One region of the Erwinia sp. E602 genome, then DNA from elsewhere that is predicted to be linked to it. Evidence: predicted binding sites of a transcription regulator. Region 1 holds the regulator's gene; each other region holds the start of a gene.
What was found. The regulator PurR, encoded in region 1, represses purine synthesis genes. The targets are predictions, from matches to a motif close to CANGCAAACGTTTGCNTG.
Positions count from the first base shown of each region.

Region 2: the regulator PurR is predicted to act here: its motif matches at 4,275-4,292, upstream of purL (phosphoribosylformylglycinamidine synthase).
Region 3: the regulator PurR is predicted to act here: its motif matches at 3,590-3,607, upstream of GKQ23_RS23710 (NCS2 family permease).
Region 4: the regulator PurR is predicted to act here: its motif matches at 4,108-4,125, upstream of tusA (sulfurtransferase TusA).

Region 1 is NZ_CP046582.1:2,177,014-2,184,604, reverse strand. Features, by position in the region: gene rnt (ribonuclease T) at 1-8, shown strand, start outside; gene GKQ23_RS11345 (Grx4 family monothiol glutaredoxin) at 119-460, opposite strand; gene GKQ23_RS11340 (C40 family peptidase) at 841-1,689, shown strand; gene GKQ23_RS11335 (YnhF family membrane protein) at 1,749-1,838, opposite strand; gene purR (HTH-type transcriptional repressor PurR) at 2,134-3,159, shown strand; gene punR (DNA-binding transcriptional activator PunR) at 3,179-4,096, opposite strand; gene punC (purine nucleoside transporter PunC) at 4,210-5,409, shown strand; gene cfa (cyclopropane fatty acyl phospholipid synthase) at 5,736-6,884, shown strand; gene GKQ23_RS11310 (riboflavin synthase subunit alpha) at 6,921-7,586, opposite strand.
Region 2 is NZ_CP046582.1:1,197,514-1,205,104, reverse strand. Features, by position in the region: gene GKQ23_RS06915 (hypothetical protein) at 1-298, shown strand, start outside; gene purL (phosphoribosylformylglycinamidine synthase) at 307-4,188, opposite strand; gene mltF (membrane-bound lytic murein transglycosylase MltF) at 4,457-5,914, shown strand; gene tadA (tRNA adenosine(34) deaminase TadA) at 5,915-6,424, opposite strand; gene yfhb (phosphatidylglycerophosphatase C) at 6,601-7,239, opposite strand; gene murQ (N-acetylmuramic acid 6-phosphate etherase) at 7,372-7,591, opposite strand, start outside.
Region 3 is NZ_CP046582.1:4,825,003-4,832,593, reverse strand. Features, by position in the region: gene GKQ23_RS23725 (fimbrial protein) at 5-556, shown strand; gene GKQ23_RS23720 (fimbrial protein) at 549-1,109, shown strand; gene GKQ23_RS23715 (4'-phosphopantetheinyl transferase superfamily protein) at 1,366-2,109, shown strand; gene GKQ23_RS23710 (NCS2 family permease) at 2,195-3,508, opposite strand; gene GKQ23_RS23705 (PglL family O-oligosaccharyltransferase) at 3,856-5,454, shown strand; gene yieH (6-phosphogluconate phosphatase) at 5,560-6,222, shown strand; gene GKQ23_RS23695 (alpha-glucosidase) at 6,296-7,591, opposite strand, start outside.
Region 4 is NZ_CP046582.1:258,139-265,729, forward strand. Features, by position in the region: gene GKQ23_RS02525 (sugar phosphate isomerase/epimerase family protein) at 1-249, shown strand, start outside; gene iolE (myo-inosose-2 dehydratase) at 295-1,191, shown strand; gene GKQ23_RS02535 (alpha/beta hydrolase) at 1,579-2,400, opposite strand; gene GKQ23_RS02540 (DcrB family lipoprotein) at 2,516-3,073, opposite strand; gene GKQ23_RS02545 (7-cyano-7-deazaguanine/7-aminomethyl-7-deazaguanine transporter) at 3,212-3,877, opposite strand; gene tusA (sulfurtransferase TusA) at 4,198-4,446, shown strand; gene GKQ23_RS02555 (zinc/cadmium/mercury/lead-transporting ATPase) at 4,623-6,893, opposite strand; gene GKQ23_RS02560 (lysoplasmalogenase) at 6,985-7,591, opposite strand, start outside.

The DNA of each region.
Region 1 (7,591 bases):
CACAATAGCGCTAGGCGGGCGTAATCCGCGCCCCGCATCCGGCTGGCGTTTCCGGCGCAGAGCCATAAAAAAACCGGAGCAGGCTCCGGTTTTTTAGTCTGTAGCGTCAGGCCGACGTTTATTCAGCGGCCGGGGCCGGGTACTTCTGTGCAGTCTCTTTGATCAGCTGCTGCAGTTCGCCGCGCTGGAACATCTCGATGATGATGTCGCAACCGCCGACCAGCTCACCGTCCACCCACAGCTGCGGGAAGGTAGGCCAGTTGGCGTACTTCGGCAGCTCAGCACGGATGTCCGGGTTCAGCAGAATGTCTACGTAGGCAAAACGCTCACCGCACGCCGACAGCGCCTGTACAGCCTGAGCAGAGAAGCCACAGCTTGGCAGTTTTGGCGACCCTTTCATGTAGAGCAAAATAGGGTTTTCTTCGATCTGGCGTTGGATTTTTTCAACAGTACTCATTATGACTTCCTCAGTACGCGACGACAAAAAAGGGATATTCGTGTTTCTGTATTGTAACGATTCTGCCCTGGCGATGAAAACGACATTTTCCGCATGGACAATGTGATCCAGAGCGCTATTTGCAAAATGATACATACAAAATAACATTTTCCTCTGGCTGATGCAGCGCCGATATTGATCTGAGTCAATTAAATCGCTGCGATAAGCATCTGAAAGTGTTTAATTTAACGCCGTTTAAATCTATTGCAGGATTGAAACAAAAAACACCTAACCCTCCGTTTAAAAGTTAGATTAGAATCATCGAGGCCTTCTGCTTTAATGCAGAAAATTCTTATCCAATTGCGCTGCGGGATGGTGCAGAGCACAAACTGTTAATGGGACCGATGCGTTTACTTATCACCCTTATCACGCTGGCCTTGGCACAGCTGTTCTTAAATGTGGCACACGCATCGCCACATGCCCCTGTTAACGCCAGCCAGCACAAGGCTGACCGCTCGGCTGCGCGCGATGATGAGCGGCGTAAACGCCGGCCGGTGAAGGCGGCAACCACCAAAAAGGTGAAAGAGCCGCTGGTTAAGAAAGTGAAAGAGAAAACCCCGCTGAAGAAAGCCACCACCGCCACGCTGCAGAAGCTTAAGCTGAAGAAGAAAACCGCCGCGCAGCCCGCCAGCCCGATCAAAACCGCGCGTACCAAAGCCACGGCAAAAAATGCCACGGCGAAGCTCGATAAAAAACGCTACGGGCGTCAGAAAGGTGAACGCAAAGCGCTGCTGGTGGAAGATGGCGATGCGCCGCTTAAGCTGAGCAAGGCGCACCGCGCCCGCTACCAGAAGGCCCGCGAAACGGCGATGAACAAGCTGATGGGTCAGCTGGGTAAACCCTACCAGTGGGGCGGCACCTCACCGAAAACCGGCTTCGACTGCAGTGGCCTGGTCTGGTACGCCTATAAAGACCTGGTGAAGTTCAAGATCCCGCGCACCGCCAATGAGATGTATCACCTGCGCGATGCGGCACAGATAAAACGCGACCAGCTGGAGAAAGGCGACCTGGTGTTCTTCCGCATTAACGGCCGCGGTACCGCCGATCACGTGGGCGTTTACCTCGGCGGCGGGAAATTTATTCAGTCACCGCGCACCGGCAAAGATATTCAGGTTAGCGCGCTGAGCGAAGACTACTGGCAGGAGCACTACATCGGTGCGCGCCGGATGATGACGCCTAAAACCATCCGCTAAGCGGGTCTGGCGGATTAAGGCAGAGAGGGAGAAGCCTGGCTTCTCCCTTTTTTTATGGCTCAGTGCATGACGGCGGTAAAGCTGAAAGCAATGATCATCGCCAGTGCGCCAACCGTGGTCAGCAGTGAAAATTTCAGATCGGTACTCATGGCTGCCCCTTAATAACCTTATTAAAATTAAGCCTGATAATTTTCCCACAGTTAACCGTAAAAATCTCGTCTTCTCGGCGCAGCCTTGCTAGAATCCGCCATTCCGTTGCGCAACATCAGCAAAACGGCATTTAGCCAGCAATGCATGTCACTTTTTCGGACGAAATCATCCCTTCCCGACCCTGTGAGACAGCGCCTGACACCTGACACCAGGTGCAGAAAATCGCGCGGCTAGCGCAAACGTTTAACCATTTTGTTATCAACAGGTTGCGATAACATCAGGAGTACTATTTGAATGGCAACAATTAAGGATGTGGCGAAGCTTGCCGGTGTCTCCACCACCACCGTCTCTCATGTGATCAACAAAACGCGTTTTGTTGCGGAAGAGACGCGTGAAGCGGTTTGGGCGGCAATCAAAGAGCTGCACTACTCCCCAAGTGCGGTTGCACGCAGCCTGAAGGTTAACCATACCAAAACCATCGGCCTGCTGGCGACCTCCAGCGAAGCGCCCTATTTTGCCGAAATAATTGAGGCGGTGGAAAACCGCTGTTTTGCCAAAGGCTACACGCTGATCCTCGGTAACGCCCATAACGACCTGCAGAAGCAGCAGGCGTATCTGTCGATGATGGCGCAGAAACGCGTCGACGGCCTGCTGGTGATGTGTTCCGAATACCCGGAAACGCTGATCGGCATGCTGGAAGATAATCGTAATATTCCGATGGTGGTGATGGACTGGAGCGAGTCGCACGGCGACTTCACCGACACCATTCTCGATAACGCCTTTGAAGGCGGCTATCTGGCCGGGCGCTACCTGATCGAACGCGGCCACCGCGATATCGGTGCCATTCCGGGGCAGCTGGAGCGCAATACCGGCGGCGGCCGTCACGCCGGCTTTCTTAAAGCGCTGGCGGAAGCCAACATTACCCTGCGCCCGGAGTGGCTGGTACAGGGTGACTTTGAGCCGGAGTCAGGTTATCGCGCCATGCAGCAAATTCTGATGCAGAAACAGCGCCCAACCGCGATCTTCTGCGGCGGCGACATCATGGCGATGGGGGCGATCTGCGCCGCCGACGAGATGGGGCTGCGCGTGCCGCAGGATATTTCGGTGATCGGTTACGATAACGTGCGCAACGCGCGCTACTTCTCACCGGCGCTGACCACCGTGCATCAGCCCAAAGAGCGCCTCGGCGAAACCGCCTTCGATATGCTGCTGGATCGTATTACCAGCAAGCGCGAAGAGCCGCAGACCATCGAGGTACACCCGACGCTGATCGAACGCCGCTCGGTGGCCGATGGTCCGTTCCGCGACTACCGCCGCTAGCCGTTCCGGGCGGCCTGCCTCAGCGGCCAGGCTGCTCGCTCAGCCACTCCGCGTTTAGCGTCTCCGTATCCCCCAGGTAGTCCAGCAACCACGCCAGCGCCGGTGAGGCGTTCTGCTCCGTCCAGCTCAGATAGCAGGGGCTGGCGTGATAGGGGGCCAGCAGCGTCAGCTCCTGCAGCAGCCCCTGTTGCAGCAGCGGCTGCGCCAGGTGCCCGGGCACCATCCCCACGCACAGCCCGGCCCGCAGACAGTCAAAGGCACTTTCCCAGTCCGGCACCACCATGCGGCGCTGATTGTCCAGCGCCCAGGTGGTACGCTTCGGCAGCGCGCGTGAGGTATCCTCCAGCACCAGCGACGGCCACTCGCGCACCGCCGCTTCGTCCGGCGGCGTGGCGGTCTGCAACAGCGGATGGCCCGGCTGCACCACGCAGCGCCAGTTCAGACTGCCCATATCGCGGAAGGAGAAGCGCCCGACCACCGGGATCGCCTGGGTAGCGCCGATCGCCAGATCGACGCGGCCGTCGGCCAGCGCATCCCACACGCCGTTGAACACCTCCTGCGACAGGTGCAGCTCGATATCCGGAAAGTAGCGATAGAAATCCACCACCAGCTGGCGGGTGCGTGCCGGCCGCACGATGCGATCCACAGCGATACTGATCTGACCGCGCCAGCCGTTGGCCACCTGCTGACAGCGGCGGCGGGTGGCAAGCATTTTTTTGATAACAGCTCGCCCCTCTTCGCTGAACACCCGCCCGGCCTCGGTCAGCACCACGTCACGGTGACGCCGCTCAAACAGGCTGACCGCCAGCCACTGCTCCAGCTGACGCACCGTATAGCTGATGGCGGAAGGCACGCGATGCAGTTCGGCCGCCGCTGCGGAAAAACTGCCGGTTCTTGCTACCGCATCAATCACTTCCAGAGAGTGTTCCGACCACATAGCCTTCCCTTCAATTTTTTTCACATCAGGTGGCGAATAATACCATTTCACAAGCCGTTAGCCGTCCCTTTACACTGCCAGCCGAAAAAAAACTCATCAAAGAGCACCTTCACATGCAATCTTTCGGATTTATGATCTACCTGGCGCTGCTGAGCATGCTGGGTTTCCTCGCCACCGATATGTACCTGCCGGCCTTCGGCGTGATGCAGCAGGATCTGCAGAGCAGCGCCAGCGGCATCAGCGCCAGCCTGAGCATCTTCCTCGCCGGCTTTGCCTGCGCGCAGCTGATCTGGGGGCCACTCTCGGACCGCATCGGGCGTAAGCCGGTGCTGCTGATGGGGCTGAGCCTGTTCGCCGTCGGCTGCCTGGCGATGCTGTGGGTGCACTCCGCCACCGCCCTGCTGGTCTGCCGCTTTGTGCAGGCGGTCGGCGTCTGCGCCGCCGCGGTCAGCTGGCAGGCGCTGGTGGTGGACCGCTATCAGGGCGCAAAAGCCAACCGGGTGTTCGCCACCATTATGCCGCTGGTAGCGCTGTCGCCGGCGCTGGCTCCGCTGCTTGGCGCCTGGCTGCTGTCGGCGCTCTCCTGGCGGGCGATTTTTATCGCCCTGCTGGTGATTACCCTGCTGCTGATCCTGATGACGCTGCTGCTGAAGTCACCGCGCGCGCGCCCCGCCGCCACCACTGAGGCGGCCGGCCCGGCCACCGGTTTTCTGACCTTAATGAAGTCGCCGGTCTACAGCGGTAACGTGGCGATCTACGCCGCCTGTTCGGCCAGCTTTTTCGCCTGGCTGACCGGCTCGCCGTTTATTCTCGGTGCCCTCGGCCTGTCGCCGGCGGATATTGGCCTCAGCTACGTGCCGCAGACCATCGCCTTCCTGGTGGGCGGTTTTGGCTGCCGCGCACTGCTTAATCACCTGAGCGGCCGCCAGCTGCTGCCGTGGCTGCTGCTGTTTTACAGCATCAGCATATTTGCGCTGTGGCTGGTGGCCCGCGAAGCGCAGCCCTCGCTGGTGGCGCTGATGGTGCCGTTCTGCGGCATGGCGATGGCCAACGGCGCGATCTATCCGATCGTGGTTTCTAACGCGCTGCTGCCGTTCCCGCAGGCCACCGGTAAGGCCGCCGCGCTGCAGAACATGCTGCAGCTGGGCCTGTGCTTTGCCGCCAGCCTCGCCGTCTCTGCCGGCATTGACGCCGCGTTACATACCACGGCGCAGGTGATGTTGCTGACCATTTTACTGGCGGTTCTCGGCTATCTGCTACAGTTCAAAGCCGCGAAACAGGCCCGGCTGCTGGCGCAGCAGGAGCAGCAGTAAACGCGGAATGCGATTGATTCGCAGGCTAAAGATAAGCCATTGAATATTTTCACGGGTGAGCATATACTCGCCAAAAAACGATAAAACAGCCTTTTATTAACCGCTTAGCAAGCCGGTCTTTTAGCCGTTAAAAGACCGGCATTACAACCTGACAAGGTCGTCATGGTGTTTCCGACGCAGCACGCGTTACGGCCTCGCAGCATTGCATCAATCCTCTTTAAACGTCGGATTTCAAGCCACGGCAATCTGCCGTGACTTCTCTCACAAACTTGCAGAAATTGACTATCCTTTTTCTGAGGTTTCAGTCACAGGGTGATGGAGAAGCTATGAGTTCATCGTGTATTGAAGAAACGATTCTTGAAGATAATCCGTGGTATCGCATCGTTCATGAGATGTTAAGCCAGGCGGACGTGGCCATTAACGGTTCGCGGCCTTGGGATATTCAGGTCAGCCACCCCGGGTTTTTTAAGCGCGTGCTGCAGGAAGGCTCACTGGGGCTGGGCGAGAGCTATATGGACGGCTGGTGGCAGTGTGAACGTATCGACCAGTTTATCCAGCGTATTCTGCAGGCGCATATTGACCAGCAGATCCCTCACCGTTTTAAAGACACCCTGCGGGTGCTGGTGGCCCGCCTCACCAACCTGCAGTCGCGCAAACGCGCGTGGATCGTCGGCAAGGAGCATTACGATCTCGGCAACGATCTGTTCTCACTGATGCTTGACCCTTATATGCAGTACTCATGCGGCTACTGGAAAGAGGCCACCACGCTGGAACAGGCGCAGGAAGCCAAGCTCAGAATGATCTGTGAGAAGCTGCAGCTGGCTCCCGGCATGTCGCTGCTGGATATTGGCTGCGGCTGGGGCGGGCTGGCCGAGTTTGCGGCGCGCCACTACGGGGTCAGCGTTTACGGCGTGACCATCTCCGCCGAGCAGCAAAAGATGGCGCAGCAGCGCTGTGACGGGCTGGATGTGACCATTCTGCTGCAGGACTATCGCGACCTTGACCGGCAGTTTGACCGCATCGTTTCGGTGGGCATGTTTGAACACGTTGGGCCCAAAAATTACGCCACCTACTTTAAGGTGGTGGATCGTAATTTAAAGCCCGACGGCATTTTCCTGCTGCACACCATCGGCGCGAATAAAACCAACAGCGACGTCGATCCCTGGATCAACAAGTATATCTTCCCCAACGGCTGCCTGCCCTCGGTGCGCCATATTGCCGACGTCAGCGAGCCGCATTTCATTGTTGAAGACTGGCACAATATCGGGGCGGACTACGATCTGACGCTGATGGCATGGTATCAGCGCTTCCTCACCGCCTGGCCACAGCTGGCCGGCAACTATGATGAACGCTTTAAACGCATGTTCACCTACTACCTCAACGTCTGCGCCGGGGCGTTTCGCGCACGGGATATTCAGCTGTGGCAGGTCGTGTTTACCCGCGGTGCCGAAGGCGGCCTGCGGGTTGCGCGCTAGCGGAAATCAGGCGACCTGCGGGTCGCCTGTTTGATATTAGTCCTGCTCTGGCTGACGCAGCAGAGCTTCAGCTGCCGCTGCCGCCAGCACGGCTTCACGCTGGGCCAGCACCCGCTCAACGGTTTCAACGATCGCCTGGGTATGCGGGTCAATTTCAATATTTACGCGGTGCCCGAGACGTTTGGCACCCAACGTGGTGCGCGCCAGCGTTTCGGGGATCAGGTGCACGCAGAACTTAGTGCGGGTCACTTCACCTACCGTCAGGCTGATGCCGTCGATACCAATAAAGCCTTTGTGCAGAATATACTTCATCTGGCTGGCGTCCTGCGGTTTGAACCAGATCTCGCGATTGTTCTCCGAGGTGATGATTTTGCTGATCTCCGCGGTGGTCATAATATGACCGGACATCAGATGCCCACCGATCTCATCGCTGAACTTCGCCGCCCGCTCCACGTTAACCGTGTCGCCCGCCTCCAGATCGCCGAGGTTGGTGATGCGCAGGGTCTCTTTAATCAGATCGAAGCTGACCCGGTCGCCGTCCACTTCCGTCACCGTCAGGCAGCAGCCGTTGTGCGAAACCGATGCGCCCAGTTCGATGCCGGGTAACAACGCCTCAGGCATTTTGATTACGTGAGTACGGAAATTTGGCTTCTCTTCAATTGCCAGCACCTCTGCGGTGCCCTGCACAATACCGGTAAACATAGCGC
Region 2 (7,591 bases), 980 kb from region 1:
ACTACTCAGCTTTTGGCAGTTCAGCGGAATAACAGGGATGAAAAAGATCAGCATAAATCGGGCCATTGCCCTGGCCTGTTGCCTCACCGTCGCCATGCTGGCGCTGTGGCTGGCCGTTGCCGCTATCCACAGCCCACGGATCGCCCTTCCCCGCGTCAACATCGATCCGCAGCACTGCGATTCACCCGCTTATCTTCAGCACTATCAGAATCAACGCATGCTGAGGGAGCGGGACCCGCCGGGCGATGCTGAAACCGAAACCAATAAAAAGGCCGGGTTTCCCCGGCCTTCCTGTTAGCGGGTTAATTAACCCAGCTGTTTACGCGCATTGCGGAAAATGCGCATCCACGGGCTGTCCTCGCCCCACTCGGTTGGGTGCCAGGAGTTGCTGACGGTACGGAACACACGCTCCGGGTGCGGCATCATAATGGTCACGCGGCCGCTTTCGTTGGTGACAGCGGTGATGCCGTTCGGGGAGCCGTTCGGGTTGGCCGGATACTGCTGGGTGACCTTACCGAAGTTATCCACGAAGCGCAGCGCCACCAGGCCTTTAGCTTCCAGCTGTGCCAGGTGCGCATCGCTGCGCACTTCCACAAAGCCTTCACCGTGGGAAACGGCGATCGGCATACGGGAACCGGCCATGCCGTCCAGCAGCAGTGACGGGCTGGCCGCCACTTCCACCAGGCTGAAGCGCGCTTCAAAACGCTCGGACTGGTTACGCACAAAGCGCGGCCACTCTTCGCTGCCCGGGATCAGCTCGCGCAGGTTAGACATCATCTGGCAGCCGTTACAGACGCCCAGCGCCAGCGTCTGCGGGCGGTGGAAGAAGGTTTCGAACTCGTCACGCACGCGGGCGTTAAACAGAATCGATTTCGCCCAGCCTTCACCGGCACCCAGCACGTCACCGTAGGAGAAGCCGCCACAGGCCACCAGCGCCTGCATATCGGCCAGGCCACGACGGCCGGCCAGCAGGTCGCTCATATGGACGTCAACCGCGTCAAAACCGGCGCGGTGGAAGGCGGCCGCCATCTCCACGTGGGAGTTAACGCCCTGCTCACGCAGCACCGCCACTTTCGGACGGGCACCGGTAGCGATAAACGGCGCGGCGATATCTTCCTGTGGTGCGAAGCTCAGAGAGACGTTCAGGCCCGGATCGTTATCGTCCAGCTTGGCGGCGTGTTCCTGATCGGCACATTCCGGGTTGTCGCGCAGGCGCTGCATCTGCCAGGTGGTCTCGGCCCACCAGGTACGCAGGGTGGTACGGCTTTCGCTGTACACCGCAGAGTCACCGGAGGCGATCACAAAGCGGTCGCCCTGCGTCGCCTGGCCCAGCACGTGGACGCAGTCCGCCAGGCCGTGTTCAGCAAACACCGCCAGCACCGCGTCGCGGTCGGCAGCGGCAATCTGAATTACCGCACCCAGCTCTTCGTTAAACAGCGCAGCCAGGCTGTCGCTGCCCAGCGCGGCGATATCCACGTTGATGCCGCAGTGGCCGGTAAAGGCCATCTCGGCCAGCGTCACCAGCAGGCCGCCGTCGGAGCGGTCGTGGTAGGCCAGCAGTTTGCCGTCGGCCACCAGCGCCTGGATAGCGTGCCAGAAACCGGCCAGCTGCTGCACGTCACGCACGTCGGCCGGCTTATCGCCCAGCTGACGGTAGACCTGCGACAGCGCGGTGGCACCCAGCGCGTTAACGCCGCGGCCAAGGTCGACCAGCAGCAGGCTGTTATCGACGGTCTGCAGCTGCGGGGTCACGGTTTTGCGCACGTCTTCCACGCGGGCAAAGGCGGTGATCACCAGCGACAGCGGCGAGGTCATCTCGCGCTGCTCGGTGCCCTGCTGCCAGCGGGTCTTCATCGACATCGAGTCTTTACCCACCGGAATAGTGATGCCCAGCGCCGGGCAGAGCTCTTCACCCACCGCTTTCACCGCTTCGTACAGGCCGGCGTCTTCACCCGGGTGACCGGCAGCGGCCATCCAGTTTGCCGACAGCTTAACGCGGGTCAGCGGGCCAATTTCGGTGGCGGCGATGTTGGTCAGCGCTTCACCGACGGCCAGGCGGCCGGAGGCGGCGAAGTCAAGCAGCGCTACCGGGGCACGTTCGCCCAGCGCCATCGCTTCACCGTGGTAGCTGTCAAGGCTGGCGGTGGTGACCGCACAGTTGGCCACCGGGATCTGCCACGGGCCGACCATCTGGTCGCGGGCGACCATACCGGTTACCGAGCGGTCGCCGATCGAGATCAGGAAGGTCTTCTCGGCCACGGTCGGCAGGTGCAGCACGCGGTTAACCGCATCGGCAATCGAGATGCCGTTACGCACCAGCGGTTGCCCCTGAACCTGCAGCGTGGAGACGTCGCGGGTCATTTTTGGCGTTTTGCCCAGCAGCACGTCGAGCGGCATATCGATCGGCGTGTTGTCAAAATGGCTGTCGGCCAGCGACAGGTGCATCTCTTCGGTGGCTTCACCGATCACCGCGTACGGCGCGCGCTCGCGCTGGCACAGCTCGTCGAACAGCGCCAGGCTCTCCGGCGCAACCGCCAGCACGTAGCGCTCCTGCGATTCGTTACACCACACTTCCAGCGGGCTCATGCCCGGCTCGTCGTTGAGGATATCACGCAGGTTGAAACGGCCGCCGCGCTCGCCGTCGCTGACCAGTTCCGGCATGGCGTTAGACAGGCCGCCCGCGCCAACGTCATGGATAAACAGAATCGGGTTGGCTTCGCCCAGCTGCCAGCAGCGGTCGATCACTTCCTGGCACCGACGCTCCATTTCCGGGTTGTCGCGTTGCACCGAGGCGAAGTCGAGGTCGGCGTCAGACTGGCCGGAGGCCATAGAGGAGGCCGCGCCGCCGCCGAGGCCGATATTCATCGCCGGGCCACCCAGCACGATCAGCTTCGCGCCGACGGTGATTTCGCCCTTCTGCACGTGGTCGGCACGGATATTACCGATACCGCCCGCCAGCATGATCGGCTTATGGTAGCCGCGCAGCTCTTCGCCGTTGTGGCTGGTGACGCGCTCTTCATAGGTACGGAAGTAGCCGTTCAGCGCCGGGCGACCAAATTCGTTGTTAAACGCGGCACCGCCCAGCGGCCCTTCGGTCATGATGTCCAGCGCGGTGACGATGCGGTCCGGTTTGCCGAAATCCTCTTCCCACGGCTGTTCAAAGCCAGGGATACGCAGGTTCGACACCGAGAAACCGACCAGGCCGGCTTTCGGTTTGGCACCGCGCCCGGTGGCGCCTTCGTCACGAATTTCGCCACCGGAACCGGTGGCAGCACCCGGCCACGGCGAAATCGCGGTCGGGTGGTTGTGGGTTTCCACCTTCATCAGGATATGGGTCTCTTCCTGGTGGAAGTCATACCCGCCCTGCGGATCGGCGTAGAAACGGCCGACCTTCGAGCCTTCCATTACCGCGGCGTTGTCTTTATAGGCCGACAGCACGTGGTCCGGGGTTTTCTCGAAGGTGTTTTTGATCATCTTAAACAGCGACTTCGGCTGCACCTGACCGTCAATCACCCAGTCGGCGTTGAAGATCTTATGGCGGCAGTGCTCAGAGTTGGCCTGAGCAAACATATACAGCTCGATGTCGTTCGGGTTGCGCCCCAGTTTTTCAAACGCCGCCAGCAGGTAGTCGATCTCGTCGTCCGCCAGCGCCAGGCCCAGTTTGATGTTCGCCTGTACCAGCGCGTCGCGGCCGGCACCCAGCACGTCAACGCTCTGTACCGGCGCCGGCTGATGCTGAGCAAACAGCTGCTCAGCGTCGCTCAGCTCGCTGAACACGGTTTCCATCATGCGGTCGTGCAGCGCCGCGGACAGCTGCGCCCACTGCGCGTCGGTCAGCTCGGCCTTCACGTAGAACGCCAGGCCGCGCTCCAGGCGCAGCACCTGCGGCAGATCACAGTTATGGGCGATATCGGTGGCTTTGGACGACCACGGAGAGATGGTGCCTGGACGCGGGGTCACCAGCAGCAGACGGCCTTCCGGGGTATGCTCAGCGAGAGAGGGACCGTACTTCAGCAGGCGCTGCAGGCGCGCCTTTTCATCCGCACTGAGCGGCGCGCTGACATCAGCGAAATGGACATACTCGGCGTAAATATCACTCACCGGCAGGTGAGCGTCCTGAAAGCGGGTCAGCAGTTTGTTAATACGAAATGCCGACAGAGCGGGCGAACCACGCAGAATTTCCATCATTAAGATCTCTCGTCTCGAAGCGCCGGGCGACGCTTCATTGGGCGCAACAGGGAAAACGGGCGCTATTATAGAGAATTCCCCGCCGTTACGAAACCGTTTGCGCAGAATTTCATGCCGTGCAGAATTGACTGAAAATTACACAATCCAGGTGGATTTCTGTTGCGCCCCGCCGCCGAGTTGAGCAGAATGCCCCACGCTCAGGCCGAATTTCGACCCCATAAAACTGCTAAATAAGACAGATACCTGAGAACCATCGAGAGATAACTATTTGAAACGCCTAAAATTTAACTATCTTCTGATCGGGCTGATCACCGTGCTGCTCGCGCTGGCGCTGTGGCCGGCGATCCCCTGGTATGGCGGTGCCACCGACCGTATCGGGCAGATCAAATCGCGGGGCGTGCTGCGCGTCAGCACCATAAATTCTCCGCTTACCTGGTACACCGTCAACAAATCACCGGCCGGTATGGATTACGAGCTGGCAAAACGCTTTGCCGATTACCTCGGCGTGAAGCTGGAAGTGACCGTCCGTCCGAACCTGAGCGATCTGTTTGACGATCTGGAAGATGACAAAGCTGACGTGCTGGCGGCCGGTCTGATTTACAACCACGACCGGCTGACGCGCTTCCAGACCGGTCCCTCCTACTATTCGGTGTCGCAGCAGCTGGTGTACCGTATGGGCGCTGCGCGGCCTAAGAACCCGGGGGATCTTAAAGGCCGGCTGGTCGCCGCCTCCGGCTCGGCCTACCTGTCAACGCTGCGCGATATGAAGAGCAATCAGTATCCGGATCTCGACTGGGCGATCGCCACCGACCGCACCCCGCAGCAGCTGCTGGAGGCGGTGGCAGACGGCAAGCTGGATTACACCGTGGCGGATTCGGTGACCATCGCGCTGATGCAGCGTATCCATCCGCAGCTGGCCGTCGCCTTTGATATCACCGACGAAGAGCCGGTCACCTGGTACGTGCAGGATGAGAAAGACGACAGCCTCAACGCCGCGATGCTCGACTTCTTTAATATGATGGGCGAAGAGGGATCGATGGCGCGGCTGGATGAGAAGTATCTCGGCCACGTTGGCACCTTTGACTACGTCGACACCCGCACCTTCCTGCGGGCGATTGACGGCACGCTGCCGGACATTAAACCGCTGTTCGAGAAGTATGCGCAGAATATTGACTGGAAACTGCTGGCGGCGATCGCCTACCAGGAGTCGCACTGGAACCCGCAGGCCACCTCACCGACCGGGGTGCGCGGCATGATGATGCTGACGCGTAACACCGCCGACAGCGTCAGCGTGAAGGACCGCACCGACCCGGAGCAGAGCATCCGCGGCGGCAGCGTCTACCTGCAGCGGCTGATGGAGAAGGTGCCGGACAGCATCCCTGAAGATGAGCGCATCTGGTTTGCGCTGGCCGCCTACAATATGGGCTTCGCGCATATGCTCGACGCACGTAAACTGACGGATAAGCAGAACGGCAACCCGGACAGCTGGGCCGATGTCAAACTGCGCCTGCCGATGCTCAGCCAGAAACGCTACTACAGCCAGACCGCCTACGGCTTTGCGCGCGGCCACGAAGCCTATGCCTATGTGGAGAATATCCGCAAATATCAGCTGAGCCTGGTGGGTTATCTGGACGACCAGGAGCGCAAGCTGGCACAGAAGGCGGCTACCGAAGCCGAACTCGGCAGCGGTTACCCGGCGGTCGCACCGCAGCTGGCGATGAACTGATCAGTCCGCTGACGACGTGCCCTGCTGCTGCTGCTGGCGCAGCGCCTTTTTCTCGGCGCGACGCTGGCGGAAAAAGTCGCTGAGCATTGCGGCACACTCCTCTGCCAGCACCCCTTCATCGACCTGCACCTGGTGGTTCATACCCGGATGACTGAGCACGTCGATCAGCGAGCCGGCCGCGCCGGTTTTAGCATCGCGCGCGCCAAATACCAGCCGCCCTACCCGGCCGTGCACCATCGCCCCGGCGCACATCACGCAGGGCTCGAGGGTGACGTAGAGGGTAGTATCCAGCAGGCGGTAGTTTTCAATCACCTTGCCGCCCTGGCGCAGCGCCATAATCTCGGCGTGGGCGGTCGGGTCGTGGTGGCCAATCGGCCGGTTCCAGCCCTCGCCTATTACCCGGCCTTCATGCACCAGCACCGCACCGACCGGCACCTCGCCCTCCTGCCAGGCACGGCGGGCCAGCGTCAGCGCATGACGCATCCAGAATTCATCGTTATTGTCGCTCACCCGCGTCTCCAGCAAAAAAAAGCGCGACAGTATACCTTAAATAGTAAGGGTACTGCCCCGCCGTCGGCCGGATAATTTTGTCTGCCAGCGCACCGGCAGTGCCAGGCTGTAACAGACGTAAAGGCAGCTAAGGTGCAGCTGACGCAGGGCAGGTCATAAAGAAGCTGCCGTAGCCTTTACTCCAGCTGCTGTAGCTGACCGGTCGGCGTTACGCGGAAGCGGTGCTGGCAGAAGAACAGCAGCGGGTTATCCTGCTTGCTGTCGCTGTAGCCGCTGTAAAGCTGCAGCGGCGTGCCGATCTGTTCCTCAAGCTGCGCCACCTTCTCATGGCCGAGGCAGCGCATCGCCAGTACGCGGCCACCGCGGGCGGCCACCATCTGGCTGGCGATCAGCTTTACTTTGGGCAGAAACGCCGAGTCAAAATAGACCTGTTCCACCAGCGTCTGCGGTGAGCCGGTAATTAACCAGACGTCGGCATCGTCGCTGTTAAGGTAGTCGGTAAGGCGCTGCTGCACCACCGGAAAGGCGGTCACCCGCTGGCGGAACCAGGCGGCAAACTGCTTTTCACGCTGCAGCAGCCGGGATTCGCTGTGGCCAAAGGTGATCGCCCACAGCAGCAGGCTCATCGGCCAGCGCGCCGCACGGCCTTTCAGCAGCAGCGCCGCGCCAGTCACCGGCAGCAGCGGCAGTACCAGCAGCAGGTTAAGCGGCTGACGCCACAGCAGCCAGCGCATGTACGTGCCAAACATATCCTGCTGGTGCAGGGTACCGTCTAAATCAAAAAAAATTACGCGTCGTTCCCGACCAGTCGTCAAACCATACTCCTCAGGGGTTAAGTCCCTTCCGCTGCGCGAACCAACGCCGCTACCGATGATATTCAGCCACGCAGCAGGCGGTGAAAATACTGAACGGCAACATTAGCATAGCCAATCAGCACGCGGTCTGCTTTATGCCTGCAGCGCCGCCCGCAGAAAACCGTGATGCTGAGCCAGCCGTCGTTCAGCTTCCCCGGCGCTGATATCTGCGAGGATCATCAGGATCGCAGTCTTCACCTGGCTGCCGGCCTGCTTTAAGGCCGCCCGCGCCTGTTCAGCGTCACAGCCGGTGGCTTCGATCACCATGCGCTGCGCGCGATCGACCAGCTTGACGTTGGTGGCCTGCATATCC
Region 3 (7,591 bases), 2.2 Mb from region 1:
CGCGATGGTGGGCGGTCTTAACATCGCCTCCGTCCGGGCGGATGAGACCCGGGTTCAGGATGAGATGAGCGGTACGCTCGAGGTGTACGGATCGCTGACGGAAAGCGCCTGCAGGCTGGAGATGGAAAGCCTACATCAGACCATCGAACTCGGCAACACCGACAGTGCAAAGCTGCTGCATCCAGGCGATCGCGCCACCCCGGTCACGTTTAAGCTAATGCTGAAAGAGTGCGTACGTGGCCGTTCTGCCGTGCGCGATCCCCGCACCGGCGCGCTGACATGGAGCAGTATGCAGCCCGCCGTTTCGGTTTACTTTTCTGGCAACAGCGACGCGGATGTCCCTGAGTACGTGCAGGTTAAGGGCACGGGCGGCCTGGCACTGCGGCTGAGTGACAGCCACGGCCGGCTTCTGCCGCTTAACCAGCGCGCAATACCGCTGTTGCTCTCACCGGGCCAGGATCAACTGAGCTGGACGGTTACGCCCGTCAGAACGCCCGCCCCACTAAAAGCGGGCGCTTACCACGCCAGCGTCGATTTCAGGATGATCTATGACTGAATTTACAACCGGGTTAATCGCACCCGCTCCTCGTTCGGCGGGCGGCAGCCTTCACCACGCGATGCTACTGATGCTGAGTCTGCTCACCGGCTGGACCGGTATCGCAGCGGCAGGGACCGCCCAGTCCGACATAACCATTAAGGTCACCGTGCTTGCACCCGTCTGTAATGTAACAGCACCGGACGGCGGGGATATTGCAGTCAATTTTGGCGAAAATATCAATATTGATAAAATCTACGATAAACAATATGCCCGGGTTTTTTACTACAAAATCGACTGCGGCAAGGGCGATATGACGGGCAGGACAATACAGCTCACCCTCAAAGGCACGCCCGCCTCTTTTGCCACCAACAATGCCACACTGCAAACCGATATGGATAATCTGGGGATCCTTATTTACAAGGGCGGCCAGCCGATGCAGCTTAACAAGCCGCTGGCTCTCCCGGCTGAAGATGACGGGATAATGTCCGCAATGCCGATCAAAAATCCCGCAGGCGCGATTAAGCCCGGTGCATTCAGCGCTACCGCCACGCTGCTTGCCGAGTACGAATAGACGCCCTGCTGTAAACGCAAATGCAGCCGTCCGCTTATCACGCTATGCGGACGGCACATCTCTCAATAGCCTGCCATAATCCGACAGCAAGGTCCGCAAACCGGCTGCCGGACAGCATCCCGCGCCCCCTGGTCAATCCCCTTTATCGGTCATAAATCCGAATTTTGTCGACAATCGCGTTTGCGTGATGCAAACACCTAAGAAAATTCTTACAATAGGAGCTGATGATTATCCGACCATTTTCACGGAGCGACAGATGGCAAGTCATTTTGCGCGCTGGACCCTGGTCCAGAGCAAACCCCGGGTACACCGCCTGCCGCTGGCGTTAGTCGAGTACGCTTACGACTTTGACGAACGCCGCCGCAGCCGTTTTCTTGCCGCCCGCACCCTGCTGGCCGAGCTGTTGCTGCGTATCTACGGCATTAACAGACTTCCCGAACTGACCACCCTCACCGACGGACGTCCCGCTTTTGCCGATGCGGATCTGCCCGATTTCAGCCTTGCTTACGCCGGTAATACGGTGGGTGTGCTGCTGGCCGAAGAGGGTAGCCGCGCCGGGCTGGATATGGAGATCGTACGGGCACACAGCCGCCAGACGCTGGAGCACTACTTCCAGTGCCTGACCTCCGCAGAAGTTGCCTGGGTCCGCGCGCAGAATGACCAGATAGAGGCTGCCACACAGCTGTGGACGCTGCGTCAGAGTATCCTCAAGCTGACCGGAGAAGGAGAGAAAGGCAACGACTCGCTGCGGCTGCACCCGGCATCCGGGCGTTTACGCTCCGCGGTCTCACCCGATATTCAGGCGTTGTGCGATGTGGAGTCGGTAATGGTATGGTCCTGTGCGCTGTCCCCCGGCACCGATCGACTGCGGTTATGGGAGTTCGATGGCCAGGAGAGCTGGGAATCGCTGCAGGATATTAACGTGCTGGCGCAGAATATGGGGCCGCGTATGCTGCGCCTGACCAGCCTGCCGCCGGAAAAAACGCCGCACTCTCACTAACGGTTAACCCGGTCAACCCGTGACTGAGCCAGCGTTCAGGCTACGCTGGTAAAACCGGGCAGCGCGAAGGCCACCCGGTCATCACTCAGTGCGCGTCGATAAAGACGATTTTCAGCACGAACAGCAGCGCAACCACCACCACGCACGGGCTGATTTCACGCCAGCGACCCGTACCCAGCTTCATCACGCAGTAAGAGATAAAGCCCAGCGCGATACCTTCGGTAATCGAGAAGCTGAACGGCATCATCGCCGCGGTAACGAACGCCGGTACTGCTTCGGTCAGATCGTCCCACTTCACCCGAGCCAGGCTGGAGGTCATCAGCACGCCGACGTAGATCAGTGCACCTGCCGCCGCATACGCCGGCACCATGCCTGCCAGCGGCGAGAGGAACATCACCAGCAGGAACAGCACACCGGTCACCACCGCCATCAGGCCGGTGCGGCCACCGATGGAGACGCCGGAAGAGCTTTCGATATAGGCGGTTACGGATGAGGTGCCGATATACGAACCGGCCACCGAGCTGATGCTGTCAACGTACAGCGCCTGCTTCATGCGCGGGAAGGTGCCCTTTTCATTGGTCAGCCCGGCCTTGTCGGTGACGCCGATCAGGGTTCCGGAGGAGTCAAACAGGTTAACCAGCATAAACGAGAAGATAATCCCGGCCATGCCGACGTTCAGCGAGTCCTTCAGGTTCACTTCACCCACTACCGCACCGACGCCCGCCGGCATGGAGAACACGCCGCCGTACTTCACGTCGCCAATCGCCAGGCCAATGCCGGTGGTCACCACGATGGAGACCAGCACCGCCGCGTGCACGTTGCGCGAAGCCAGCACGGCGATAATAAAGAAGCCCAGCGCCCCCAGCAGCACGCTGTGCGAGGTCAGATCGCCTACCGCCACCAGCGTGTCTTTGTTCGGCACCACGATACCGGCGTTTTTCAGCCCCATCATGGCGATAAACAGGCCGATGCCGGCGGTAATGCCGACGCGCAGGCTGAGCGGGATATTGGCAATCATCCAGTAACGCACGCGGAAAATGGTCAGCAGCAGCAGGCCGACCGCCCCCCAGAAGATGGCACCCATGCCCACCTGCCAGGAAATACCCATCGCGCCGACCACCACAAAAGCGAAGAAGGCGTTCAGGCCCATCGCCGGTGCCAGCGCCACCGGCAGGTTAGCCACCAGCCCCATCAGAATGCTGCCGAAGGCGGCAATCAGGCAGGTGGTGACAAACACCGCCTGGGTATTCATGCCGGCCACGCCGAGGATCTGCGGGTTAACGAAAACGATGTACACCATGGTCAGGAAGGTGGTGAAACCGGCAATCACCTCGGTACGCGCGGTGGTGCCATGCTCCTGCAGTTTAAAAATCCGTTGTAACAGCCCGGGATTGGTCATTGTGTGTTTCCAGAACGGAGAAAATGTCGGGGGCTATCCTACCCGATAAATGCCCGTTTGGGATGAGTCTGAGCCGGTTTTTTCGCAACCGATTGCGCCTTGTTCTGCACCAAATGACGGGGATTACGCCACACAGAGTACTTACGGCGGGGTTAACCGGCTGTCAAACGATCCCATCGCGCAATGCGACATTTTATAGCGGACGATTTCTGCTATTTTCCCGGCTCTTCTCATCAGGGACTCTGAGAATTTTCACCATGGTAAAATATGGCTCAATCGTTTTACTCTTTCTGCTTCCGCTGACGCTGTTCACTCCGAATCTGGGGGGAACCGGCCTGCAGTTACCGATGAATATCCTGACCGTCTTCGTGCTGTCTACGCTGTTGTTATTCGCTTTTCTTAAACGGCTCCGCAGTCACCACCTCACCCTGACCCCCGGCGGCATGCTGCTGCTGCTGGCTACGCTGCTGGCGCTGCTGCCGCTGCCGTTTACCGACGCGCAGTTTGCTGACAAAGCCAGCCTGCGGATGGCCGCCGTGGCAATGGCGGTGTTGTGCTATTTCGCCCTGCTACAGCTGCCGCTTACCGCGCCGCGCCACCTGCAGCGGCTGCTCAACGGCGTATTGCTGCTCATCGCAGCCGAGGCGTTTATTGTTCTGCTGCAGCTGTTTCTCCCCCAGCTGAGCTGGGTTCCCCTCACCGGCGGTCGTCCCGGCGGGATCTTCCAGCAGGTTAACGTGCTGGGCAGCGCTATCGCCACCGGGCTGGGGCTGGCGCTGCTGCTGACCATTCTGCCCGGCTTCCGCCTGTCCAGCCCCCGGCGGGAGCGCTGGCGGCTGGCGGCGCTGATGCTCCTGCTGCTGCTGTTTCCTGCGCTGCTGGTCTGGCTTCAGTCGCGGGCAGCGTTGATCGGCGGCGCGGGGGTAACGCTGCTGCTGTTTACACTGTGCGGCCATTACGACCGCCAGCGCAGCCGCCTGGCCGTCGCGCTGATTACCGTCGGCACCGTGGCGGCGCTCTGCCTGTTACAGTCGGGTGAGATGACGCTGTCGGTTATCGATCACCAGGGGTCTAACCACGCGCGCCGAACCATGCTGATCGACACGCTGCGCATGATCGCGCAGCACCCGCTCGGCGGCTGGGGTTACGGCAGCTTTGAATACGCTTTCCAGCATTTTCGCGTCACCCAGCCCATACCAACCCGGGTCACTGAAATTGCCGAGCACCCGCATAACGAAGTGCTGCTCTGGTGGGTAGAGGGCGGCATTTGCGGACTGGCGGCGATGCTGATCCTGCTGTTCGCCGGAGTGCGCCTGCTGGCACGCGCACGCCGCGCCGATCGCAGGCGGAGTGCGCGCGGCGACCGCCGCGCCGGGCAGGCAACCGCACTGTGCCTGTCGCTGCTGCCGCTGCTGATCCACACCCAGCTGGAGTGGCCGTTTTATATGTCCACCGTCCATGCACTGCTGTTTTTACTGCTGCTGGCCGTGGCGGAACGTGCCAGCGGCGAAGCGTGGCGCTGGCGTCCAGTGCACCGGCGGGTTGTTCCGCTGTTCAGAAACGGCATACGGCTGCTTGCCGCACTGCTGGTGCTGGTGACCGGCCTGATCTGGCGCGGCAACCAGCAGCTGACCGCCGTGGAGCTTAGCGGCTTTCAGCACCCCGCCGCACTGCAGCAGCTGTCGCCCGCAGAGCGCTGGCTGAACCAGGATCGCTGGCAGTATGACCGTCACGTTGCGCTGCTGCTGGCCTTTAACGACAGCCGCGATCCGCGCCTGCTGGAAGAGTACCGCCGCTGGGCCAGCGGCTATCTGCGCTACCGGGTGGATCATAACGTTTACGCCAGTCTGATCCTGGTGCTGCAGTACCAGGGAAAACAACAGGAGGCCGGGCGCTACCGCCAGATGGCGCATCTGCTGTATCCGAAGGATGCGCGATTTTTCTGACACTGTTCGCGCCCGCCGGGCGCCGGGACCCGGCGCATTCGGGGTCGCAATCCATTCGCGATCGCGTAAAGTGAAGGTTCTTTTCTCACCGTTAAGGACGGACGAATGTCACCCGACTGCATCTTTTTTGACTGTGACGGCACGCTGGTGGACAGCGAACTGCTCTGCACCCAGGCCTACGTCAACACCTTTGCCCGCCACGGCGCGCAGCTGTCGCTGCAGACCATGTTTGAAAGATACAAAGGCGTGAAGCTGTATGACATTATCGCCGACGTCTGCCGCGAGCATCAGCTCAGTACGCCAGTCAGCGTGCTGGAGCCTGAGTATCGCGCTGAGGTGGCGCGGCTGTTTGACCTGGAGCTGCAGCCGATCGCCGGCGCAGAGGCGCTGCTGGCGCAGATAGCGGTGCCGGTGTGCGTGGTCTCCAACGGCACGGTGCCGAAAATGCAGCACTCGCTGGGGCTGACCGGGCTGCGGCGCTATTTTGATGACCGGCTGTACAGCGGCTATGATATTCAGCACTGGAAACCGGAACCCGGGTTAATGTTTCACGCGGCAGCGAAGATGGGCGTGGATATCCGCCGCTGCATTCTGGTGGATGACTCCGAAGCCGGGGCACAGGCCGGCATTGCTGCCGGCATCCCGGTATTTTACTACTGCGCCGACGCGCACAATCCGGTTATCGATCACCCGCTGGTGACGCCGTTTACCGCGCTGGATCAGCTGCCCGCGCTGTGGCGCGAGCGCGGCTGGGAATTAACGCGTTAACGGGCCGGGTTTGACTGCCGCCAGCGCAGGAACCCGGTAAAAAAGACGCGGAACCTGCGTTCCGCGTCTGGCGTTACTGATGCCGGTACACCCGCGCCTCCCACGGCCGCAGCAGCTGCAGCTCGCCGTCATCAGGGTAGTTGCCCAGCACCCGCTGCCAGCCCTCTAACGCCAGCTGCGCAGGATCGACCTGCTGCGACACGCCGCTCAGGTTGGTCAGCACCAGATACTGCTGCCGATCCTGCCTGCGCGTATAGGCGTAAATCGCCGGATGCTCCGCCAGCCGCAGCTGATACTGTCCGTAAACCAGCGCCGGTGAGGCCTTACGCAGCGCGATCAGCGCCCGGTAGAAGCTGAGCACCGACTGCTTATCCTCCCGCTGCTGCGCAACGTTAATCGCCGGATAATTGACGCTGGTCGCCAGCCACGGCGTGCCGGTGGTGAAACCGGCGTTGTGCTCCGCGCTCCACTGCATCGGCGTGCGCGAGTTATCACGGCAGATGCGGCTGAGCATCGCCAGGATATCGGCATCCGCCACGCCCTGCTGCTGCAGCCTGATCACCCGGTTACGCGCCGCGATATCCTGGAAATCATTCAGGCTGGCGAAGCGGGTGTTGGTCATTCCCAGCTCCTGGCCCTGATAGATAAAGGGCGTCCCCTGCATCAGGAAGTACATGGCGGCAATCGCCGTGGCGCTCTCGCGCAGATACTGTTTATCATCACCCCAGTGCGACACCACGCGCGGGATATCGTGGTTTTCGACGTAGAGCGCGTTCCAGCCTTTCCCCTCCAGCTGCGTCTGCCAGCGGGTAAAGATCTGCTTCAGCGCCGGCACGTTGATGCCCGGCCCGTCGGCGGGCGGCGGATTGTCCTGCCACAGCTTGACGTGCTCAAACTGGAAGATCATATTCAGCCGCTGATGCCGTTCGCCGACCCAGGCTTCGGCCTGCTCCGCCGAGGCGCCGTTCATTTCACCCACCGTCATAATGTCGTAGCGGTTAAACACCTGCTCGCTCATCTCATCGACAAAATCGAGCAGGCCGGGGAAGTTAAGGTGCGCGTCGAAGGAGGGCACGTAAGCCAGCCCGTGCGGGTTTGGCAGATCCATCAGCCCCGGCTGCTTCTTCATATGGCAGATGGCGTCGATGCGGAAGCCGTCGATGCCCTTCTCCAGCCACCAGCGCATCATGTCGTACAGCGCATGGCGGGTGGCCGGATTTTCCCAGTTAAGGTCCGGCTGACGCGCCGAAAACAGATGCATAAAGTACTGATCGCTGCCCGCATCATATTTCCACGCCGGTTCGCTGAAGATGCTCTCCCAGTTGTTCGGCTCACGGCCCGCTTTACCGTCGCGCCAGATATACCAGTC
Region 4 (7,591 bases), 1.9 Mb from region 1:
AAGCACTGCCGCTACATCGTGAACCCACCAGGAGTGGATGCCACGATTCACCAGCACGTGGCCGTGGGTAAAGGTGAGGTCGACTTCCCGACGCTGTTTAAGACCCTGCGTGAAATGAAGTTCGCTGAGCAGACCTTTAAGGTCGGTGGCGAACCGATTATTGCCGCTGCGCTGTTCGGTTACCCGGAAGAAATGCATGTTGAAGCAGTAGCCACGCGCGAACTGATCGAGCGCGAGCTGCTGGGATAATGATGACGGGCGGCTGCGGTCGTCCGCTGATTCCTGAGGCTTAAAATGAACAAAGATAACGTCAAACTGGCTATTGCCCCTATCGGCTGGACCAACGATGATATGCCGGAGCTGGGTGCGGAAAATACCTTCCAGCAGATCGTCAGTGAAATGGCGCTGGCCGGTTTTATCGGCAGTGAAGTGGGTAGCAAATATCCGCGCGATCCGGCGGTACTGAAGCCGATGCTGGATATCCGTGGCATTCAGATCGTTAATGCCTGGTTCAGCACCTTCTTTGCCAACGGTGACAAAGCCAAAACCATCGATGAGTTCATCAACCACCGCGACTTCCTGCACGCGATGGGCGCGAAGGTGATCGGCTGCTCCGAGCAGAGCCTGAGCATTCAGGGCACCACCAAAGCGGTACTGGAGGAGAAACCCCACTTTACCGACGAGCAGTGGCGACTGACGGCAGAAGGTTACAACGAGCTGGCAAAACTGGCCGCAGAGAAGGGCATGACCGTTGGCCTGCATCACCATATGGGCACGGCGATCCAGACCACCGCAGAAGTCGACCGCTTTATGGCGCTGACCAACGATGACGTCTATCTGTTGTTTGATACCGGCCACGCTTACTACTCTGAAGGCAGCCAGCAGGCGATGCTGGATATCCTGACGAAGTACCTGCCGCGCATCAACCACGTGCACCTGAAAGACGTGCGTGATGAGATTGTCGACCAGGTCAGAAGCCAGAAGCTGTCGTTCCTCGACGGCGTGAAGAAAGGCACCTTCACCGTACCGGGCGACGGCGTGATCGACTTCAGACCGGTATTCAAAATCCTCGACGATTTCGGCTACAAAGGCTGGATGGTGGTGGAAGCGGAGCAGGACCCGGCGCTGGCTAACCCGTTTGAGTATGCGGTAAAAGCGCGTAAGTACATTCGCGAAACGGCCGGTCTGTAAGCCTGACGGCGTTAAAAAAGCCCGCTTCTCCTTGTGGAGGGGCGGGCTTTTTCTGTTGGGCCGGGTTCTCTTCACCTGCTGATTCGGTGCCTGGCTTAGGTCGTCTTCTGCCCCTGTGTCTGGCTCAGGGAGCCTGTACACTCCGTAAAGACGCAAAAAGCGTCATCCATGACAGCTCAGCACGGGCCCTCCATGGCCCGTGATGCTTTACTCCGTGTACAGGCTCCCTTCGCTTTTTCGTGTTGAGTGGTCTGCGGATTCTCTTCGCCTGCTGGTCCTGTACATGGCTCCCTTCGCTTTACGTGTTGAGTGGTCTGCTGGTTCGTTTTGCCTGCTGACCCTGTGCACGGCTCAGGGAGCCAGTGTTTTGTGTTGCCAGAGAGGGGATTATTCGCAAAACAGCTGGTGCATTGACTGCGTCAGTTTGCCCCGCGGCGAAAACTCGTTCAGCAGCGTAAAGTGATCGCACCCCTCCAGCCTTGTGTAGCGGGTGATGTTCCCCACCTTTTCTAACAGGTCGGCATAGCGGTCGCTGTGGTTGAGCATCTCACTGCGCTCCTCGTCGCCGACGTGTACGGCGGTGGGAACACCGCAGGTGATGTTGTTGGCCGGGCTGAACAGCTGTATTTCGCCAGGTGTGAGCTGCAGGTTATCGTTGAGCTTACACAGGCTGATGGGGGTCAGATCGATAACGCCGCTCAGGCACATCGCATGGGAAATCAGCGGGTGGCTGCGCAGCATTGCGGTCAGGTGACCGCCTGCCGAGTGGCCTGCCAGGCAGACTTTACCCGGCAGCAGCCTGAAGGTGTCGTGGTTGTTTTGCAGGTAGTTCAGCATCGTGCTGAGCTCGCAGATAATCTGCGTCATGCTGGCCTCCGGAGCCAGCGTATATTCCGCCAGAATCACCTGGTAGTGTGGCAGCAGTGCGTCGCTGATAAAGGCGAACAGCTCTTTGCAGGTGCTCTGCCAGAAGCCACCGTGAATAAAGATAACGGTCGGGGCGTGTTTCTTTAAGGAGGGGAAGTAATCCAGCGTGGTGCGTTCAGCGGGTGCATACTGGATATTGCGCTGACAGGGGAACTGCTCATAAACCCGATCGCTGCGCTGCTGGAAGTCATCCAGGAGTGCTGCGGAATCAGGGATATAGCGGGTAAGATTATAAGCATCGTTCATCTGAGCGCGGGTCATACCGTGGTATCGCTGTTGCATGTTTAGCTTCCTTGTAAACTATTTTCGACAGGAAACTAACCTTCTCAGATCTCGGTCACAACGTCGTGACGAGTGATGCGAAATGCCTCTCCCCGCGGTGGGGAGAGGCAGGGCATTACTTCAGCTTGATGCTGTTGATAATGCTTTCGGCTTCGCTCTGCGACTGCTGCTGGTTTTCGGCCGGCAGGGAGATCTGCAGGGTCAGCAGCTTGCCGTCAATTTTGCCCAGCACAATTGAAGACCAGGCTGACTGGTTGTTGCTGGAGATCACCGTGTCCAGCTGGTGCAGCGTCTGGCCATCAACGGTAATCGCTTTGCTGGTCACCACCTGCAGCTGCGGATCGCGGCTGCGCTGCTGCTCTTCCAGACGGCTGGCCATCGCATCCAGCGACTCGTCGCTGTCCGTGCCTTCAAAAGCGATAATCGCGCGCTGGCCCGAATTATCGGCCCAGACGTGGCGGTTGCTGTCCTGGGTGCTCAGCTTATCGCTTTTATCGGCCATGCCCGGTGGCAGGGTAAAGTTCAGTTTACCGCCCAGCAGGGTGACGGTCTGGTCAGCCTGGCTGGCATGGGCGCTGTGATCGGCTGTCTGGTTTTTATCGCTGTTGTTATCGCAGGCGGCAAGGCCGGTTACCAGCAGGGCAATACCGGCATATTTCAGTAGGTTACGCATCATGATCCCTTTTTAAACGTGGTCGCATCGTCATTAAGCCACTCAGTCAAACGTATTCAGCGGGTAAAAGCAACTTGCCATCGGTGACATTGTGTATCCCCCGCTGACGGCGATTGACGGGCCGTGACCCGACTCAGCTTATCCGAAATTCATCTGCGGGCCAGCGGATTTGTCTGCTAAACGCTTCAGGGTGGCGTTCAGCAGCACCCCGTAGGCAGGCAGGAAGAATACCAGGCAGATCAGCACTTTGAAGCTGTAGTCCACCAGCGCGATCTCCACCCAGTGGGTGGCCATAAACGGATCGGGACTTTTATAGAAGGCGATAAAGAAGAACGCCAGCGTGTCGCTGATATTTCCGAGGAACATTGCCGCCGCTGGCGCAATCCACCAGCGCGCGTTCTGCCGCAGTCGGTTAAACACCTGCACGTCGAGGATCTGCCCCAGCGCATAGGCCATAAAGCTGGCGCAGGCGATGCGAGCCACAAACAGGTTTACCTCCGAAAACGCCTGCACCCCTTGCCATTCGCCCTGATACCACAGGCTGGAGATGGCGTAGGAGATAAACAGCGCCGGGATCATCACCGCAAGGATGATGCGCCGCGCCAGCGGTGCGCCGAAGATACGCACGGTGAGGTCGGTCGCCAGGAAGATAAACGGGAAGCTGAATGCGCCCCAGGTGGTGTGCAGACCAAAGATCGAGATCGGCAGCTGGACCAGGTAGTTACTGGAGGTGATCACCAGCAGGTGAAACAGGGACAGCCAGACCAGCGCATGGGTGCGCTGACGTGCGGTAAAAGCAATCATATTGAGCCTTTTTATAAACAGTGGGGTGAGGGAACCCAGTTAATTCACGGTATTTTTCACTCTGCTGCGGGGTGCCGGCACGTTACCCACCGGAGCGAACGCTGTCCGTGGGTGGAACAGGTGCGTCAGGCAATGCCTGCCGGGTGGATCTCGCCGGCATAAATAGCCCGTCGCCACAGCGATTTGGCGGCATCTTACCGGGTTAGCCTGCTATTGCAACGGTTAATTTACGCGCAAACGTTATCGTCGGGCCGGGACTTGCACGCGGTGGCGGCAGCGCTAAAATAGGCGCAGTTTGCCACACAATGAATGAGAAACTGATGAACGACCTTTTCGCCAGTCCTGACCAGACCCTGGATACTCAGGGAGAGCGCTGCCCGATTCCGGTGATGATGGTGCGTAAAACCGTGCGCGCAATGCAGGCCGGTGAAACGCTGCTGGTGGTCGCCGACGATCCGGCCACCACTCGGGACATCCCCGGCTTCTGCCGCTTTATGGAACATATCCTGCTGGCACAGCAGACCGACGCGCTGCCGTACCGCTATCTGCTGAAGAAGGGAACGGCCTGACGGGGAGTATGGCTGCCGCAAACGTCCTGGCGTTCAGCGGTACCGGGGAAATAATCAGCCCGCCGCGGTCAACGCAAAGGATGGCCGGTGCCCCGGGCGACAGAATGAACCTGTCGTGGATGCCCGGCGGCAGGCTGTCTTAAAGCAGCCTGCCGGTCAGGGCAGGCAATTGTCGTTTATTTCTTTCTCAGCAACCGCAGCGCATTAGCGGTCACTAACGCCGTTGCCCCCGAATCCGCCAGCACCGCCAGCCACAGCCCGGTAAAACCGAGCAGCGTGGTGACCAGGAAGATCGCCTTCAGCCCCAGCGCCAGCGCGATGTTCTGGCGAATATTGGCGTGGGTGGCGCGCGACAGCCGGATCATCGCCGGCAGACCACTTAAGCGATTGTGGGTCAGCGCCGCATCGGCGGTTTCCAGCGCCACGTCGCTGCCGCCGCCCATTGCGATACCGATGGTGGCGGCTTTCATCGCCGGTGCATCGTTGATGCCGTCGCCGACCATCGCCACCGGCCGCTGCTGGTTCAGCGCCATCACCGCCGCGACTTTATCCTCCGGCAGCAGGCCGGCGCGGAAGTCGATGCCGAGTTCGGCGGCAATCGCCGCCGCCGCCCGCGGGTTGTCACCGGTCAGCATCACGCCCTGAATATCCAGCGCCCGCAGCTCGGCCAGTGCGTCACGCGCATCGGCCCGCAGCGTATCGCGCAGGGCAAACAGCCCCAGCGTCTGCGTGGCATCGTGCAGGATCACCACGGTATTGCCGGCATTTTCCAGCCTTGCGACCTCATCACGCTGCGGCTCCGCCAGCAGCAGTGCCAGTTTCGACGGTGCGCTGATCGAAAGTAAGCGGCCGCTTACCAGCGCCTCGACGCCGCTGCCGGCCCGTGCGCGCTGTTCACTGGCCGCCGGCAGGCTGAGCTGGCGATCGGCGGCGGCGGCGACCAGCGCTTTGCCCAGCGGGTGCGACGAGCCCTGTTCAATGGCGGCGGCGGTGGCCAGCAGCATATTTTCATCCCAGCCGGCCAGCGCGACCACGGCGGTCAGCTGCGGTTTACCTTCGGTCAGCGTGCCGGTTTTATCAAAGGCGATAGTACGCACGCCGCCGAGGTTTTCCAGCGCCGCGCCGCCCTTGATCAGCGCGCCGCGGCGGCTGGCGGCGGCCAGCGCCGAGGTGATTGCCGCCGGGGTGGAGATCACCAGCGCGCACGGGCAACCAATCAGCAGCAGCGTCAGACCCTTATAGATCCAGGGCTGCCATTCGGCGGCCAGCAGCAGCGGCGGCACCACGGCCACCAGCAGCGCCAGCGCCATAATCACCGGCGTATACACCCGGCTGAAGCGATCGAGAAAGCGTTCGATCGGTGCCCGCCGCTCTTCGGCTTCTTCGATTAGCGTAAGAATACGGTCAATGGCGCTATGGCCCGGCTCGGAGACCACCTCCAGCCGGACCTGACGGTCGATGCTCAGGCAGCCGGCGGCCACCTTTTCACCCTCAAGGCGTTCTACCGGCAGGGACTCGCCGGTCATCGCACTCTCATCAAAGCTGGCCGTACGGCTCAGCAGCCGCGCGTCGGCCGGCAGCCGTGCGCCGGCGGCGACCTCAATCACATCCCCCGGGCGCAGCGCGCTGACCGGTACGCTTTCGCGCTGGCCGTCGCGCAGACGCACCGCGTCGTCCGGCTGCAGCGCCATCAGCGCGGTGACTCCCCTGCGCGCGCGGCCGGCGGCGAAGGACTCCAGCCGTTCGCCGAGCATAAACAGCAGCAGTACCATCGCCGCTTCGGCGGTCGCACCGATAAACAGCGCGCCGATGGCGGCCACGCTCATCAGGGTTTCAATGCTGAACGGCGATCCGCTGCGCATCAGCCGCAGCGCGCTGCGGGCAATCGGCCAGACGCCGAACAGGGTGGTGACGATATACGCCACGGTTCCCGCGCCGGGAGCGTAGTGCGCGATGAGTGCGCTGGCCGCCATCAGCAGCGCGAGGATAATCAGGCTGCGGTTTTCACGCCACAGGCCGGGAGCGGGCCGGACGGCGGGCTGCATGCCGCTGCGCAACAGCTGAAAACCGGCGCGATCTACCGCCTGTTCCACCGCCTGCTGCAGATCGCTGGCGGCATCCACCAGCAGTTTTTCACTGGCAAACACCACGCGGGCCTGGACCACGCCGGGCAGCTGGCGAACGGCGGTTTCTACTTTACGGGCGCAGGCCGGGCAGTCCATGCCGCTTACCTGCCAGCTGTAGCGTGCGGTGCCGCTGCGCCTGTCGCCCTCATCGTCGGGATCGTGCCCCGGGCTGCAGGTCGCTTCGGCACAACAGGGCGTATCGCCGTGGTCGCCGGTGGCAACGGGGGTGATTTTGCGGATAACGGGACGCGGGGTGCTGCTGCATCCGTGCTGTTTGCTGGCGTGGTGATGACCACAGCCACAAGAAGAGTGTGTGTGCATAACGCCTCCTGGCCGGTTACAACGGGCAACAGTGCCCGTTGCACCTATCCTACACTCTGGAGTCGACTCCAGAGTCAAGAGGCTGAGCACGTTACAGCCAAAGCGATCGCACGATCAGGAAGTGCCCGGCAAAGTAACTGGCGGCCACGATCGCGCTGTCGGCGCTAAAGCGGCGGCGGTAGTGGCTGATTAACCAGATAATATTCGACAGCAGCAGCAGCAGTGCTCCGGCCATCAGCGTAAAGGCGTTGTCGGTCGGGCGGAACAGGTACAGCTCACTGGCCAGCCAGCTCATCAGCAGGGTGATGCCGAGAAACGTCGCTATCGGCCAGCGCAGATCCTCCAGACGGCTCCACACCGTGGCAATCGTCAGGCCGCCGACGATCAGCAGCGCCAGCGGCAGCGGCCAGAACAGGGTCAGCGTCATCTGGCTGGCAAGGTACAGCGTATACAGCAGGTGCGAGAGGAAAAAGGCTCCGATGGCATAGAGCATGCGCTTCTGCGGCAGCAGCGTCAGCGCATCGCCGGCCAGGGTGGCCAGCAGGCCGAGCAGGATCAGATAGTCGGTGGTTTGCAGCATCGGCGCCTGCCAGGCCAGGCCGAGCAGCAACAGCAGCGTAACCGGTTTAAACACCCAGCGCTGCCACTGCGGGCCACGGTAGGTGGCATCAACGTACAGCCAGCCGGAGAACAGTACG